Regions from separate parts of the Metabacillus sp. cB07 genome, predicted to be linked through region 1. Evidence: a T-box and tRNA genes for the amino acid it is inferred to sense, from the RefSeq annotation. Region 1 holds a T-box; the other regions hold tRNA genes.
What was found. The T-box of region 1 lies ahead of tyrS (tyrosine--tRNA ligase). A T-box ahead of a tRNA ligase gene usually reads a tRNA of that ligase, here a tRNA-Tyr.

Region 1 (4,386 bases):
TTCCTGCCCAGTCTGCATTGAACGACAGGTATTTTTTTGCGGAAGTCGCTGTCCCTTCACTGATGACATCTCTCATCATATCAAGTGTCAAATAAGCAGTCTGAGGTGAAAAAACATCTACTGGTGTTGATTTGTGCTGGTAAATGACTTCTCCTGTTTTTGTTTCAATTTTCTCAATCAGATAAGCATCAATAAATTTTCCGCCGTTTGCAAATGTTGTATAGGCATTAACGTTTTCTTCAACAGTTACCCCGGTAGTTATACCTCCTAGTGCCGTAGAAAGTCCACCGTCACTTTTATGAATAGTGGTCATGCCCATTTTTTTCAGGTAAGAAAGAGGATCTTTATTCTGTATTTTCATGTATGCTTTAACTGCAGGTATATTATATGATTTAGCGAGGGCGAATCTTGCGCTTGTAAAACCATGAAATCTTCCGTCAAAGTTACCTGGAGAGTATTTTCCTGGCAATGGGACATCCGCAAGAACAGAACCAGGCTGAAGTTCACCAAGCTCCATAGCTGGTGCATAAGCAACAAGCGGCTTCATTGTCGATCCATTCGACCGCGGTGCGTCTGTCGCGTGATTCGTCTGTGAAACATCGTGATCTCTTCCCCCGACAAAGCTGAGGATTTTTCCGGTTTTGTTTTCGATTAACACAGCCCCTACTTCAACCGGTTCCTGAACCTGAGTCTTTTTGCCTGTTTCTTTATTAATCTTGTATTCTGGTTTACTGTTGCCGTAATATTCATAGGATTTGGCAATGGCATTCATTTTATCGTACATATTTTTATTGACAGTAGTGTGAATCTTGTAGCCGTTTTGTCTTAGATTTCTGTCTGCCAGAGCTTTGTATTCGGCATAGAGCTCTTTATTTTGCTTCAGTTCATCCAGTTTGCGGCCGTCTTTTTCCGCAAGCTGGGCAAGAATGATATCTCTTGCGCGCTCTTCAATTTCGTATGTTAGCCAAGGATATTCATCAATGGAAGAAGGTTTTGCGGCTGTTAAGCTTTTTCTGAGGTCGAATTTGCTTGCTTCCTGATATTCCTGCTGGGTAATAAAGCCTTTGTCGTGCATGCGGCGCAGAACGGTTTTCATTCTGGACGTTCCCGCGTCAAGATCTCCTTTAATTTTACCTTCGTTTGTAAACGGAGTATAGCCAAACGGGCTTTGCGGAAGTCCCGCTATAAACGCAGCCTGAGGAAGGGACAGGTCTTTTGCATCGACTCCGAAAATACCTTGAGCAGCTGCCTGTACTCCCGCGACATTTCTGCCTGATGCATTTCTTCCAAGATCCGCTACATTCAAGTAAGCTTCAAGAATCTCTTCCTTTTCAAAAAAACGTTCAAGTCTGAGGGCGAGCAGGATTTCCTTTGCTTTTCTGTCAAAAGAAACTTCATCGGTCAGGATCTGATTTTTGATGAGCTGCTGAGTCAGAGTGCTTCCTCCCGAACGGGTAGCTGAGTTAGTTGCTTCCTGGAAAAGGGCGCGCATAATCGCTTTAGGAACAACGCCATCATGCTCATAGAAGAATTCATCTTCAGTGGCGATTACTGCATTTTTCACATGATCCGAAATATCCGCAAGCTTTACTTCCTGCCGTTCAATATCTGCCCGGAGCTTGCCGAGATAAACATTATCCGAAAAATAAACCTGCGAGGTTTCTTCATAGTTGTAGATGTCTTTTTTCATTGAATTGTATGTGCGGAGAGGTTCATCTTTTACGAGAGAAGCAAAATAGCCTGCTCCTACGCCCGCACCGAAAGAAGCCGTCAGTAAACCGATTACAATAAACACAAGCACCAGGTTCCAGATGACTCCATATGTAATGTTAAACCCTTTAATTGTTCTATGTTTGTAAGGCATCCATTTTCTGTACCACGTTCTAAGTTTATCCATGAGCGTATCATCCCCCTATACAATCACTTCATTATATCATATAAAAACAGTTCTTTTGTATGATCTTGTCAAATCGGGGCGGATCGTTTGACAAGTCATGCTGAGTTGTGGTAAAAAAGATTTATTATTATTTATCGCTTTGAATGGAAGAAGTAGTGAACATCTCCCTGTCCCAGAAAGCTGATGGTCGATGCAAATCAGCACAAAGATGGATCATGAATTACCTCCAGGAGCTTCTTTTGTGAACGGCAGATCTGCCAATTAGCAGAAGACGGTTAAAGGCCGTTATCTTTTCGAGACGGGAAGCATGCTTCCCAAAGCAGGGTGGTACCGCGTATTCCACGCCCCTTCATTTATTGAAGGGGCGTTTTTGTATTTTATGAAAAAGGAGAGAAGCAAAATGAGTGAATTGCTCAAAGATCTTCAGTTTAGAGGATTAATTCAACAAATGACAGACGAAGAAGGCCTGAAAAAGGTGCTTGAAGAGGAGTCTGTTAAATTATATACAGGATTTGACCCGACAGCAGACAGCCTGCACATCGGCCATCTGCTTCCAATCTTGACGCTTCGCCGTTTCCAGCAGGCAGGACACCGTCCGATTGCCCTCGTAGGGGGAGCAACAGGAATGATTGGAGACCCGTCCGGCAAAAAAGCAGAACGTACGCTGAATACATCTGATATCGTCAAAGAATGGTCAGATAAAATTAAAAACCAGCTGTCACGTTTCCTTGATTTTGATCCTTCAGGCAAAAATCCTGCCGTACTTGCAAACAACTTCGACTGGATCGGCTCTATGGATCTCATTACGTTCCTAAGAGACGTTGGCAAAAACTTCGGCATCAACTACATGCTTGCTAAAGATACGGTTGCATCAAGAATCGAATCCGGCATCTCATACACAGAATTCAGCTACATGATTCTGCAATCATACGACTTCCTGAACCTATACAGAGAAGAAGGCTGCAGACTTCAGGTTGGAGGAAGCGATCAGTGGGGCAACATTACAGCAGGTCTTGAGCTGATCCGCAAATCAGAAGAGAATGCAAAAGCATTCGGTCTAACTGTACCGCTTGTGACAAAATCAGACGGCACAAAATTCGGCAAAACAGAAGGCGGCGCGATCTGGCTTGATAAGGAAAAGACAACGCCTTACGAGTTCTACCAGTTCTGGATCAACACAGACGACCGCGACGTTATGAAATACATTAAGTTCTTTACGTTCATGTCACACGCGGAAATTGAAGCTCTTGAGCAGGAGCTTGTGAGCTCTCCGGAAAAACGTGCAGCTCAAAAAGCACTCGCTGAAGAAATGACAAAGCTTGTGCATGGAGAAAAATCTCTTGATCAGGCCATCAAGATTTCACAGGCGCTGTTCAGCGGCAACATCAAAGAACTGACGGGCGACGAAATTGAACAGGGCTTCAAAGACGTTCCTGCTTTTACAGTTGAAGAGGACGAAATCGGCTTGATTGACCTTTTAGTCAATGCCAAAATCTCTCCTTCAAAACGCCAGGCGAGAGAAGACGTATCAAACGGAGCGGTTTACATTAACGGCGAACGCGTTCAGGAAACAGACAAAGTTCTTGGAGCCGAAGACCGCATTGACGGCAAGTTTACCGTGATCCGCAGAGGGAAGAAGAAGTACACGCTGATTCAGTACAAATAATTTTGGAAAGCCTCTATTTATAGGGGCTTTTTTTCTTGCCAAAAATTACACTCCATACCTCCCAAAAAAAGTTGTAAGCGAACAGGTGTTTGCATATAATAAAGGGAGAGCAAAGGAGCTGAAAAAATGAACGGACTATTTGAGAGGTCGATTAATCAGAAGCTTCCGATTGAAATTATTTATCTTTCTGAAAAAGGAGCTTTGTCCCAGAGAACAATCGCTGTGAGGGAGATACGCGGCAGTTATGTGAAGGCATACTGTTATTCAAAACAGCAGGTGAGGATCTTTAAGGCTGACAACATTTTATCTGCCGGTTTGAAGGGGAAGATAGTGAATTATGCGTAGTTTTAGAAAAAACGGTTGGCGATTCAAAGAGACAAAGACTGCCTTTGTTCCATCCTATTAAAGATAAAATAAAGGCAGTTTTCAAGTCGTGCTTAGTCGTTTACTTTATGAATTTTCTCTGTTCCTGCGTCCATCGCAGTCTTGTAATACCAGCATTTATGATGAATGATTTCCATCGTCTTTTTCAATTCCTCAATTTGAGCCGCTACACTCGCCTTGCGTTCGATAAACATTCATACCTCTGTTGCAGCGTAGAATCTCCCTCAGAACACCAATCTATAAAAGCTTTAATTTCTTTTATGGGCATTCCAGTAGATTTCAGGCATTCAATAATTCTTAAAGCTTCAATATCTGATTCTTTAAACACTCTTGTCCCGGTGGATGTTCGTTCTATGAAAGGCATCAGGCCTTCTTTGTCATAGTAGCGCAAAGTATATACGGTAAGGTTTAATTCTTTAGCTGCTTCTCCAATGGAATA
Region 2 (4,386 bases), 1.6 Mb from region 1:
GTGCTTTACCCATTCATCCGGAGTCTTGCCACCAATAACGGTTTCTCCTCCGTTATGGCCATGACTTTCTTCAGCTGCAGCCGCATCCGCTTTCGTCTCATGAACCGTACCAAACGGATGGTTTGGAGGAGCATAGATCGAATAAAGTTTCAGCGGAGATTTGCCCGTATTGGTGACATTGTGCCACGTTCCGGCCGGTATGATGATCGCCGTATCATCATAGACGTTTCGCATGAAAGGCAATTGGTCTTTGCTCTTGCCCATCTGAACAATCCCCTGCCCCTCTTCAACCCGCAGGAACTGATCAACATCAGGATGCATCTCCAAACCGATATCTTCACCCGGATTAAGACTCATTAACGTAAGCTGCAGGTGAGTTCCTGTCCATAACGCCGTCCGGAAATTATTGTTCAGCAGCGTCGCTTCATTAATATTAATAACAAATGGCTCTTTTCCATAATCCTTTAATGAGAGTCTGTAATCACCCATCTCAGAGGGGTAGCTGCCTGGATAGTTCCAATAGGCCGGTTCTCTGTAGTAATTGTTCATCGGTGCATGAACTTGAGGATAATAAGGATTTGGATACCAATAATTCGGATAATAATACATTCTTCTCCACCCTTTCAGCGCATATAAAAGCATCATATGCAGGGAGGTGGGCGGGGGGTACTTGGGGTTGAATTTATATGATTGAGTCAACACGATGGGCGTTCAGATATAACAAAAAAGCCAATGCTCTGTTTGCTTAGAGCATTGACTTTGCTTGTTTTTATGTAAGCTATAGATGCCGGTGATCGGGGTCAAACCGACACTCCAGAAGCAACTATTTCTCCATTTTTCTAGAGCTACTATCCAATCGATTTGAAGCACTATCTAACTTCTCATTAACAATATCAAGAGACTTAAATAATGAATTGAAAATAGGAACAGCAATTTTATATAGTAGGACAAAAATAAAACTAAAAACTGAAGTGACAAAACGTATAACACTACCGGAAAATACCCAAGTTACTTTAAAAAGTAGTTCTATTATTAATAAAATGGATCTGACAAGCCCACTAAATGGAAACGTCGGAATAATGTTTCTCAACTTTTCTATATATTGAAAAACAATATAGTAAATTCCCGGAAAAAATTTGTCAATAAAGCCAATGATTGAAAATACAACTCCATAATTAATGAACAAATTTAATAACTCATTATCATTGAAATAATAGGTTTGGTTATATTCGTTATACAAAGCATTATGTTCTATTAACCCCATAGTGAAAAGAAACTCAATAAAAAGATATATTAGATTATACATTGTTACAAACATAACCAACTTAAATTTAAATAGTATCCATCCTATTATGATTAGAAAAGCTACCTTAATCCAAGAATTTAATTCTACTGTTGAACATTTGGGAGACACCTTTTTATTTTCCTTAAATCTACTCCTACTATTTAGCTCATTCATATTCTACCCCTCTAACATAAATACTTATAATTCATGTATATGGATATATTATACAACAAACGAAAAGACTTTTAGTGCTTTTTATTCATTAATATTTACCTACTCATATAAAGATTATTTATCATTTGACTTAATAGTAAAAATATCTTTTAAATAATTCCTCTTTCGTGCAAATAAATATTTTTATATAAAAAAAGACTTCCTAACATGTTGTTAGAAAGTCTTTAGATTTATTACTTTTTAGATACCGGTGGTCGGGGTCGAACCGACACTCCAGAGGAACACGATTTTGAGTCGTGCGCGTCTGCCAATTCCGCCACACCGGCAAATTGATCATTTTCTTGAACTGGATACTGGTTGATGCCGAGGACCGGAATCGAACCGGTACGGTAGTCACCTACCGCAGGATTTTAAGTCCTGTGCGTCTGCCAGTTCCGCCACCCCGGCTAAGGGTGAGTTCATAAAAATTGGAGGCGACACCCGGATTTGAACCGGGGATAAAGGTTTTGCAGACCTCTGCCTTACCACTTGGCTATGCCGCCTTAAGATTCTGGAGCGGAAGACGGGATTCGAACCCGCGACCCCCACCTTGGCAAGGTGGTGTTCTACCACTGAACTACTTCCGCATTCGCTGTAATTGTATCTTATGCAGCTGGTGCACAAAGATGACTGTTAAAGTGAAAATGGCTGGGCTAGCTGGATTCGAACCAGCGCATGACGGAGTCAAAGTCCGTTGCCTTACCGCTTGGCTATAGCCCAAAACAAAAATAAAAACCCTAATAAGTAAAAAGGGGCGACTGATGGGAATCGAACCCACGAATGCCAGAGCCACAATCTGGTGCGTTAACCACTTCGCCACAGCCGCCATTATACTATATAAGATTAATTAAATTGGCAGGGGTAGTAGGACTCGAACCCACACCGGAGGTTTTGGAGACCTCTGTTCTACCTTTAAACTATACCCCTGTATTCTTTTTTAAAAATGGTGGAGGGGGACGGATTCGAACCGCCGAACCCTGAGGGAGCGGATTTACAGTCCGCCGCGTTTAGCCACTTCGCTACCCCTCCACATTTCAGTGGTGCCGGCAAGAGGACTTGAACCCCCAACCTACTGATTACAAGTCAGTTGCTCTACCAATTGAGCTACACCGGCATATAAGTGTAAATGGTGGCTTGGGACGGAATCGAACCGCCGACACAAGGATTTTCAGTCCTTTGCTCTACCGACTGAGCTACCAAGCCTTTATAAAAATGGCGGTCCCGACCGGGATCGAACCGGCGATCTCCTGCGTGACAGGCAGGCATGTTAACCGCTACACCACGGGACCATTTGGTTGCGGGGACAGGATTTGAACCTGCGACCTTCGGGTTATGAGCCCGACGAGCTACCAGACTGCTCCACCCCGCGATAATAATAAGGTAATTCTTTTTCGTCCCGATAAGTTGGTGTTAAACCTGCTTGACCGTTACGCTGCTGCTTTGAATTTTCATGGTGGAGGATGACGGGCTCGAACCGCCGACCCTCTGCTTGTAAGGCAGATGCTCTCCCAGCTGAGCTAATCCTCCGCAGTGAAAATATGTTGGTGACCCGTACGGGATTCGAACCCGTGTTACCGCCGTGAAAGGGCGGTGTCTTAACCGCTTGACCAACGGGCCATAAAGTTGTGGCGGAGAGCAAGGGATTCGAACCCTTGAGACGGGTTACCGCCTACACGATTTCCAATCGTGCTCCTTCGGCCACTCGGACAGCTCTCCAAAATGGCTCCGCAGGTAGGACTCGAACCTACGACCGATCGGTTAACAGCCGATAGCTCTACCACTGAGCTACTGCGGAATAATAATTTTCACCAGCCTGGCAACGTCCTACTCTCACAGGGGGAAACCCCCAACTACCATCGGCGCTAAAGAGCTTAACTTCCGTGTTCGGCATGGGAACGGGTGTGACCTCTTTGCCATCATCACCAGACATAGTGACAAAAATTATTATACTATGAAATCCGAAGATTTCAAGCTTTTTTTTGAAAGAAGTTATTCTTTCAAAACTGAATAACGTTTGATAACAAGATTCACGTGCAATTTACGCTTAGTTAGACTGTGGTTAAGTCCTCGAACGATTAGTATCTGTCAGCTCCACACGTCACCGCGCTTCCACCTCAGACCTATCAACCTGATCATCTTTCAGGGTTCTTACTCACAAATGTGATGGGAAATCTCATCTTGAGGGGGGCTTCATGCTTAGATGCTTTCAGCACTTATCCCTTCCGCACATAGCTACCCAGCGATGCCTTTGGCAAGACAACTGGTACACCAGCGGTGCGTCCATCCCGGTCCTCTCGTACTAAGGACAGCTCCTCTCAAATTTCCTGCGCCCACGACGGATAGGGACCGAACTGTCTCACGACGTTCTGAACCCAGCTCGCGTACCGCTTTAATGGGCGAACAGCCCAACCCTTGGGACCGACTACAGCCCCAGGATGCGATGAGCCGACATCGAGGTGCCAAACCTCCCCGTCGATGTGGACTCTTGGGGGAGATAAGCCTGTTATCCCCGGGGTAGCTTTTATCCGTTGAGCGATGGCCCTTCCATGCGGAACCACCGGATCACTAAGCCCGACTTTCGTCCCTGCTCGACTTGTAGGTCTCGCAGTCAGCTCCCTTGTGCCTTTACACTCTGCGAATGATTTCCAACCATTCTGAGGGAACCTTTGGGCGCCTCCGTTACATTTTAGGAGGCGACCGCCCCAGTCAAACTGCCCGCCTGACACTGTCTCCCAGCCCGGTAAGGGCTGCGGGTTAGAATTTCAATACAGCAAGGGTAGTATCCCACCAATGCCTCCACCGAAGCTTGCGCTCCGGCTTCCAAGGCTCCTACCTATCCTGTACAAGCTGTACCAAAATTCAATATCAGGCTGCAGTAAAGCTCCACG
Region 3 (4,386 bases), 1.2 Mb from region 1:
CCCTCCACCGAATGCCTAAGGTTTCCTGAGGAAGGCTCGTCCGCTCAGGGTTAGTCGGGACCTAAGCCGAGGCCGAAAGGCGTAGGCGATGGACAACAGGTTGATATTCCTGTACCACCTCCTCACCATTTGAGCAATGGGGGGACGCAGGAGGATAGGGCAAGCGCGCTGTTGGATATGCGCGTCCAAGCAGTTAGGCCGGGAAGTAGGCAAATCCGCTTCCCATATAAGGCTGAGCTGTGATGGCGAGGGAAATTTAGTACCGAAGTTCCTGATTCCACACTGCCAAGAAAAGCCTCTAGCGAGGTGAGAGGTGCCCGTACCGCAAACCGACACAGGTAGGCGAGGAGAGAATCCTAAGGTGAGCGAGAGAACTCTCGTTAAGGAACTCGGCAAAATGACCCCGTAACTTCGGGAGAAGGGGTGCTTTTTAGGGTGAATAGCCCTGAAAAGCCGCAGTGAATAGGCCCAGGCGACTGTTTAGCAAAAACACAGGTCTCTGCGAAGCCGCAAGGCGAAGTATAGGGGCTGACGCCTGCCCGGTGCTGGAAGGTTAAGGGGAGAGGTTAGCGCAAGCGAAGCTTTGAACCGAAGCCCCAGTAAACGGCGGCCGTAACTATAACGGTCCTAAGGTAGCGAAATTCCTTGTCGGGTAAGTTCCGACCCGCACGAAAGGCGTAACGATCTGGGCACTGTCTCAACGAGAGACTCGGTGAAATTATAGTACCTGTGAAGATGCAGGTTACCCGCGACAGGACGGAAAGACCCCGTGGAGCTTTACTGCAGCCTGATATTGAATTTTGGTACAGCTTGTACAGGATAGGTAGGAGCCTTGGAAGCCGGAGCGCAAGCTTCGGTGGAGGCATTGGTGGGATACTACCCTTGCTGTATTGAAATTCTAACCCGCAGCCCTTACCGGGCTGGGAGACAGTGTCAGGCGGGCAGTTTGACTGGGGCGGTCGCCTCCTAAAATGTAACGGAGGCGCCCAAAGGTTCCCTCAGAATGGTTGGAAATCATTCGCAGAGTGTAAAGGCACAAGGGAGCTTGACTGCGAGACCTACAAGTCGAGCAGGGACGAAAGTCGGGCTTAGTGATCCGGTGGTTCCGCATGGAAGGGCCATCGCTCAACGGATAAAAGCTACCCCGGGGATAACAGGCTTATCTCCCCCAAGAGTCCACATCGACGGGGAGGTTTGGCACCTCGATGTCGGCTCATCGCATCCTGGGGCTGTAGTCGGTCCCAAGGGTTGGGCTGTTCGCCCATTAAAGCGGTACGCGAGCTGGGTTCAGAACGTCGTGAGACAGTTCGGTCCCTATCCGTCGTGGGCGCAGGAAATTTGAGAGGAGCTGTCCTTAGTACGAGAGGACCGGGATGGACGCACCGCTGGTGTACCAGTTGTCTTGCCAAAGGCATCGCTGGGTAGCTATGTGCGGAAGGGATAAGTGCTGAAAGCATCTAAGCATGAAGCCCCCCTCAAGATGAGATTTCCCATCACATTTGTGAGTAAGAACCCTGAAAGATGATCAGGTTGATAGGTCTGAGGTGGAAGCGCGGTGACGTGTGGAGCTGACAGATACTAATCGTTCGAGGACTTAACCACAGTCTAACTAAGCGTAAGTTGCACGTGAATCTTGTTATCAAACGTTATTCAGTTTTGAAAGAATAACTTCTTTCAAAAAAAGCTTGAAATCTTCGGATTTCATAGTATAATAATTTTTGTCACTATGTCTGGTGATGATGGCAAAGAGGTCACACCCGTTCCCATGCCGAACACGGAAGTTAAGCTCTTTAGCGCCGATGGTAGTTGGGGGTTTCCCCCTGTGAGAGTAGGACGTTGCCAGGCTTGTGAACAAATCATTATATTATTCCGCAGTAGCTCAGTGGTAGAGCTATCGGCTGTTAACCGATCGGTCGTAGGTTCGAGTCCTACCTGCGGAGCCATGCTTCCATAGCTCAGTCGGTAGAGCACTTCCATGGTAAGGAAGAGGTCATCGGTTCAAGCCCGGTTGGGAGCTTACATTACAACTTCAACTGGCCCGTTGGTCAAGCGGTTAAGACACCGCCCTTTCACGGCGGTAACACGGGTTCGAATCCCGTACGGGTCACCATTGTTTTTTTATGTGAAATACTAAACATTCTTTTCTTCTGGAGGATTAGCTCAGCTGGGAGAGCATCTGCCTTACAAGCAGAGGGTCGGCGGTTCGAGCCCGTCATCCTCCACCATAAGAATTAAATAATCTTACTTCAAATGCCGGTGTAGCTCAATTGGTAGAGCAACTGACTTGTAATCAGTAGGTTGGGGGTTCAAGTCCTCTCGCCGGCACCACTGAAATGTGGAGGGGTAGCGAAGTGGCTAAACGCGGCGGACTGTAAATCCGCTCCCTCCGGGTTCGGCGGTTCGAATCCGTCCCCCTCCACCATTTTATTTAGACAAGCTGGAATTGAATAGTTTTTGTCTGGACTGTAAATAATAAGGTTAGTTAACATAAACCTTTTTACGGTCAATTCCAATTTTATAAATTACATACTTTCATTGGGCTATAGCCAAGCGGTAAGGCAACGGACTTTGACTCCGTCATGCGCTGGTTCGAATCCAGCTAGCCCAGCCATTTTCTTTTGAACTGTGTGTCTGCGCAGGATCTTAAGACTGAATTCATTTATGTGCCATTAGCTCAGTCGGTAGAGCATCTGACTTTTAATCAGAGGGTCGAAGGTTCGAGTCCTTCATGGCACACCATTTTTCCTTAATATGCGGGTGTGGCGGAATTGGCAGACGCGCTAGACTTAGGATCTAGTGTCTTTGACGTGGGGGTTCGAGTCCCTTCACCCGCATGATGTTGCGGAAGTAGTTCAGTGGTAGAACACCACCTTGCCAAGGTGGGGGTCGCGGGTTCGAATCCCGTCTTCCGCTCCATATTCGGGGCCTTAGCTCAGCTGGGAGAGCGCCTGCCTTGCACGCAGGAGGTCAGCGGTTCGATCCCGCTAGGCTCCATCTTTAAACCTAAGACTATATGGTCTTAGGTTTTTTTGTTTTCCAAAAATGGTTCGGAGGAGTTATTGAGTCATTTATTTAACAGAAAACTCTGTATATATATACATAATTTTGTCGAGTTGAGTCATCTCCCTTTTTGAACGTACAATAGAGGCACAGGCTTCTAATAAGGGGGATGATTGAGATGAAAGAAAGAATATCAATTATTGGAGTACCAATGGATCTTGGACAAATGCGCCGCGGTGTCGATATGGGGCCGAGTGCGATTCGATATGCCGGTGTTGTTGAGAGATTAGAAGGGCTCAGCTATAAGATTGAAGATAAGGGCGATATTGAGATTGGTCGTGCGAACAGAGAAGAAGAAGCAGCCAATAACCTGAGAAATTTGAAAGCGGTGTCAGAGGCCAGTGTGAAGCTTTCAGATCAGGTGGATGAAGCGATCAAATCGGGTTCTTTTCCACTTGTTTTCGGCGGAGACCACAGCATTGCAATCGGGACGCTTGCAGGGGTGTCAAAGCACTATGAGAATCTCGGAGTCATCTGGTACGATGCCCATGGCGATTTAAACACTGGAGAAACGTCACCATCAGGCAATATTCATGGTATGCCTCTTGCTGTCAGCATTGGAATCGGTGATGAGGCACTCACGAGAATTGGAGGCTACACACCTAAAGTAAAGCCTGAGAACATTGTGATTATAGGTGCCAGGTCGCTTGATCAGGGTGAGAAAGAGCTGATTAAGGAAAAGGGAATCAAAGTATATACCATGCATGAAATTGACCGCCTTGGTATGACGAAGGTGATGGAGGAAACCATCGAGTATTTGAAGGAACGTACGGATGGAGTTCATCTATCATTGGATCTTGACGGACTTGACCCTCATGATGCACCTGGTGTCGGAACACCTGTTATTGGCGGCATCAGCTACAGGGAAAGCCATCTTGCCATGGAAATGCTTGCAGAATCAGAGATTATCACATCAGCAGAGTTTGTTGAAGTAAATCCGATTCTTGATGAAAAAAATAAAACCGCAACAGTTGCTGTTGCTTTAATGGGCTCTTTATTCGGAGAGAAGCTCAAATAATAACGGGTACAAAAGGCATAGCCGATTGAGGCTATGCCCTTTCCATTTTTACGGGATTCTTTTAAGATAGATTTAAGATAAACCTCCTCAAAAGCCATCTACAGGACACCTAAAATTTGTTAAACTATTTTTATGTGAAAAAAAATGAAACCTTTTATTCGGCTTATACGTAATAAGGGGAATCCGCGATTTGTGCGGAGGTAAGGGGTATCATGGAGACGATCGTAAAAAACAGAATTAAACAAGTGAAAAAAGGCGACCAGAATGCATTTGCCGAAATTGTAGATCTGTACAAGGACAAGATTTAT

Region 2: it has a tRNA-Tyr gene. The T-box ahead of tyrS (tyrosine--tRNA ligase) is inferred to sense a tRNA for this amino acid. The anticodon was not compared.
Region 3: it has a tRNA-Tyr gene. The T-box ahead of tyrS (tyrosine--tRNA ligase) is inferred to sense a tRNA for this amino acid. The anticodon was not compared.

The regions. Positions count from the first base shown of each region.
Region 1 covers NZ_CP069296.1:3,148,224-3,152,609, reverse strand. Annotated here, with positions in the region: gene JOJ89_RS16175 (transglycosylase domain-containing protein) at 1-1,897, opposite strand, end outside; T-box leader at 2,028-2,249, shown strand; gene tyrS (tyrosine--tRNA ligase) at 2,298-3,563, shown strand; gene JOJ89_RS16165 (hypothetical protein) at 3,690-3,908, shown strand; partial or broken gene JOJ89_RS16160 (MerR family transcriptional regulator) at 4,001-4,386, opposite strand, start outside.
Region 2 covers NZ_CP069296.1:624,091-628,476, reverse strand. Annotated here, with positions in the region: gene JOJ89_RS03310 (cupin domain-containing protein) at 1-609, opposite strand, end outside; gene JOJ89_RS03305 (hypothetical protein) at 824-1,459, opposite strand; tRNA gene JOJ89_RS03300 (tRNA-Leu) at 1,705-1,785, opposite strand; tRNA gene JOJ89_RS03295 (tRNA-Leu) at 1,821-1,906, opposite strand; tRNA gene JOJ89_RS03290 (tRNA-Cys) at 1,928-2,001, opposite strand; tRNA gene JOJ89_RS03285 (tRNA-Gly) at 2,011-2,085, opposite strand; tRNA gene JOJ89_RS03280 (tRNA-Gln) at 2,144-2,218, opposite strand; tRNA gene JOJ89_RS03275 (tRNA-His) at 2,252-2,324, opposite strand; tRNA gene JOJ89_RS03270 (tRNA-Trp) at 2,352-2,425, opposite strand; tRNA gene JOJ89_RS03265 (tRNA-Tyr) at 2,443-2,527, opposite strand; tRNA gene JOJ89_RS03260 (tRNA-Thr) at 2,537-2,612, opposite strand; tRNA gene JOJ89_RS03255 (tRNA-Phe) at 2,626-2,701, opposite strand; tRNA gene JOJ89_RS03250 (tRNA-Asp) at 2,712-2,787, opposite strand; tRNA gene JOJ89_RS03245 (tRNA-Met) at 2,791-2,867, opposite strand; tRNA gene JOJ89_RS03240 (tRNA-Val) at 2,950-3,025, opposite strand; tRNA gene JOJ89_RS03235 (tRNA-Glu) at 3,041-3,115, opposite strand; tRNA gene JOJ89_RS03230 (tRNA-Ser) at 3,125-3,214, opposite strand; tRNA gene JOJ89_RS03225 (tRNA-Asn) at 3,219-3,293, opposite strand; rRNA gene rrf (5S ribosomal RNA) at 3,310-3,425, opposite strand; rRNA gene JOJ89_RS03215 (23S ribosomal RNA) at 3,554-4,386, opposite strand, start outside.
Region 3 covers NZ_CP069296.1:171,245-175,630, forward strand. Annotated here, with positions in the region: rRNA gene JOJ89_RS00965 (23S ribosomal RNA) at 1-1,602, shown strand, start outside; rRNA gene rrf (5S ribosomal RNA) at 1,730-1,845, shown strand; tRNA gene JOJ89_RS00975 (tRNA-Asn) at 1,869-1,943, shown strand; tRNA gene JOJ89_RS00980 (tRNA-Thr) at 1,945-2,017, shown strand; tRNA gene JOJ89_RS00985 (tRNA-Glu) at 2,036-2,110, shown strand; tRNA gene JOJ89_RS00990 (tRNA-Val) at 2,150-2,225, shown strand; tRNA gene JOJ89_RS00995 (tRNA-Thr) at 2,253-2,328, shown strand; tRNA gene JOJ89_RS01000 (tRNA-Tyr) at 2,338-2,422, shown strand; tRNA gene JOJ89_RS01005 (tRNA-Gln) at 2,537-2,611, shown strand; tRNA gene JOJ89_RS01010 (tRNA-Lys) at 2,664-2,739, shown strand; tRNA gene JOJ89_RS01015 (tRNA-Leu) at 2,754-2,834, shown strand; tRNA gene JOJ89_RS01020 (tRNA-Gly) at 2,842-2,916, shown strand; tRNA gene JOJ89_RS01025 (tRNA-Ala) at 2,922-2,994, shown strand; gene rocF (arginase) at 3,179-4,078, shown strand; gene sigW (RNA polymerase sigma factor SigW) at 4,291-4,386, shown strand, end outside.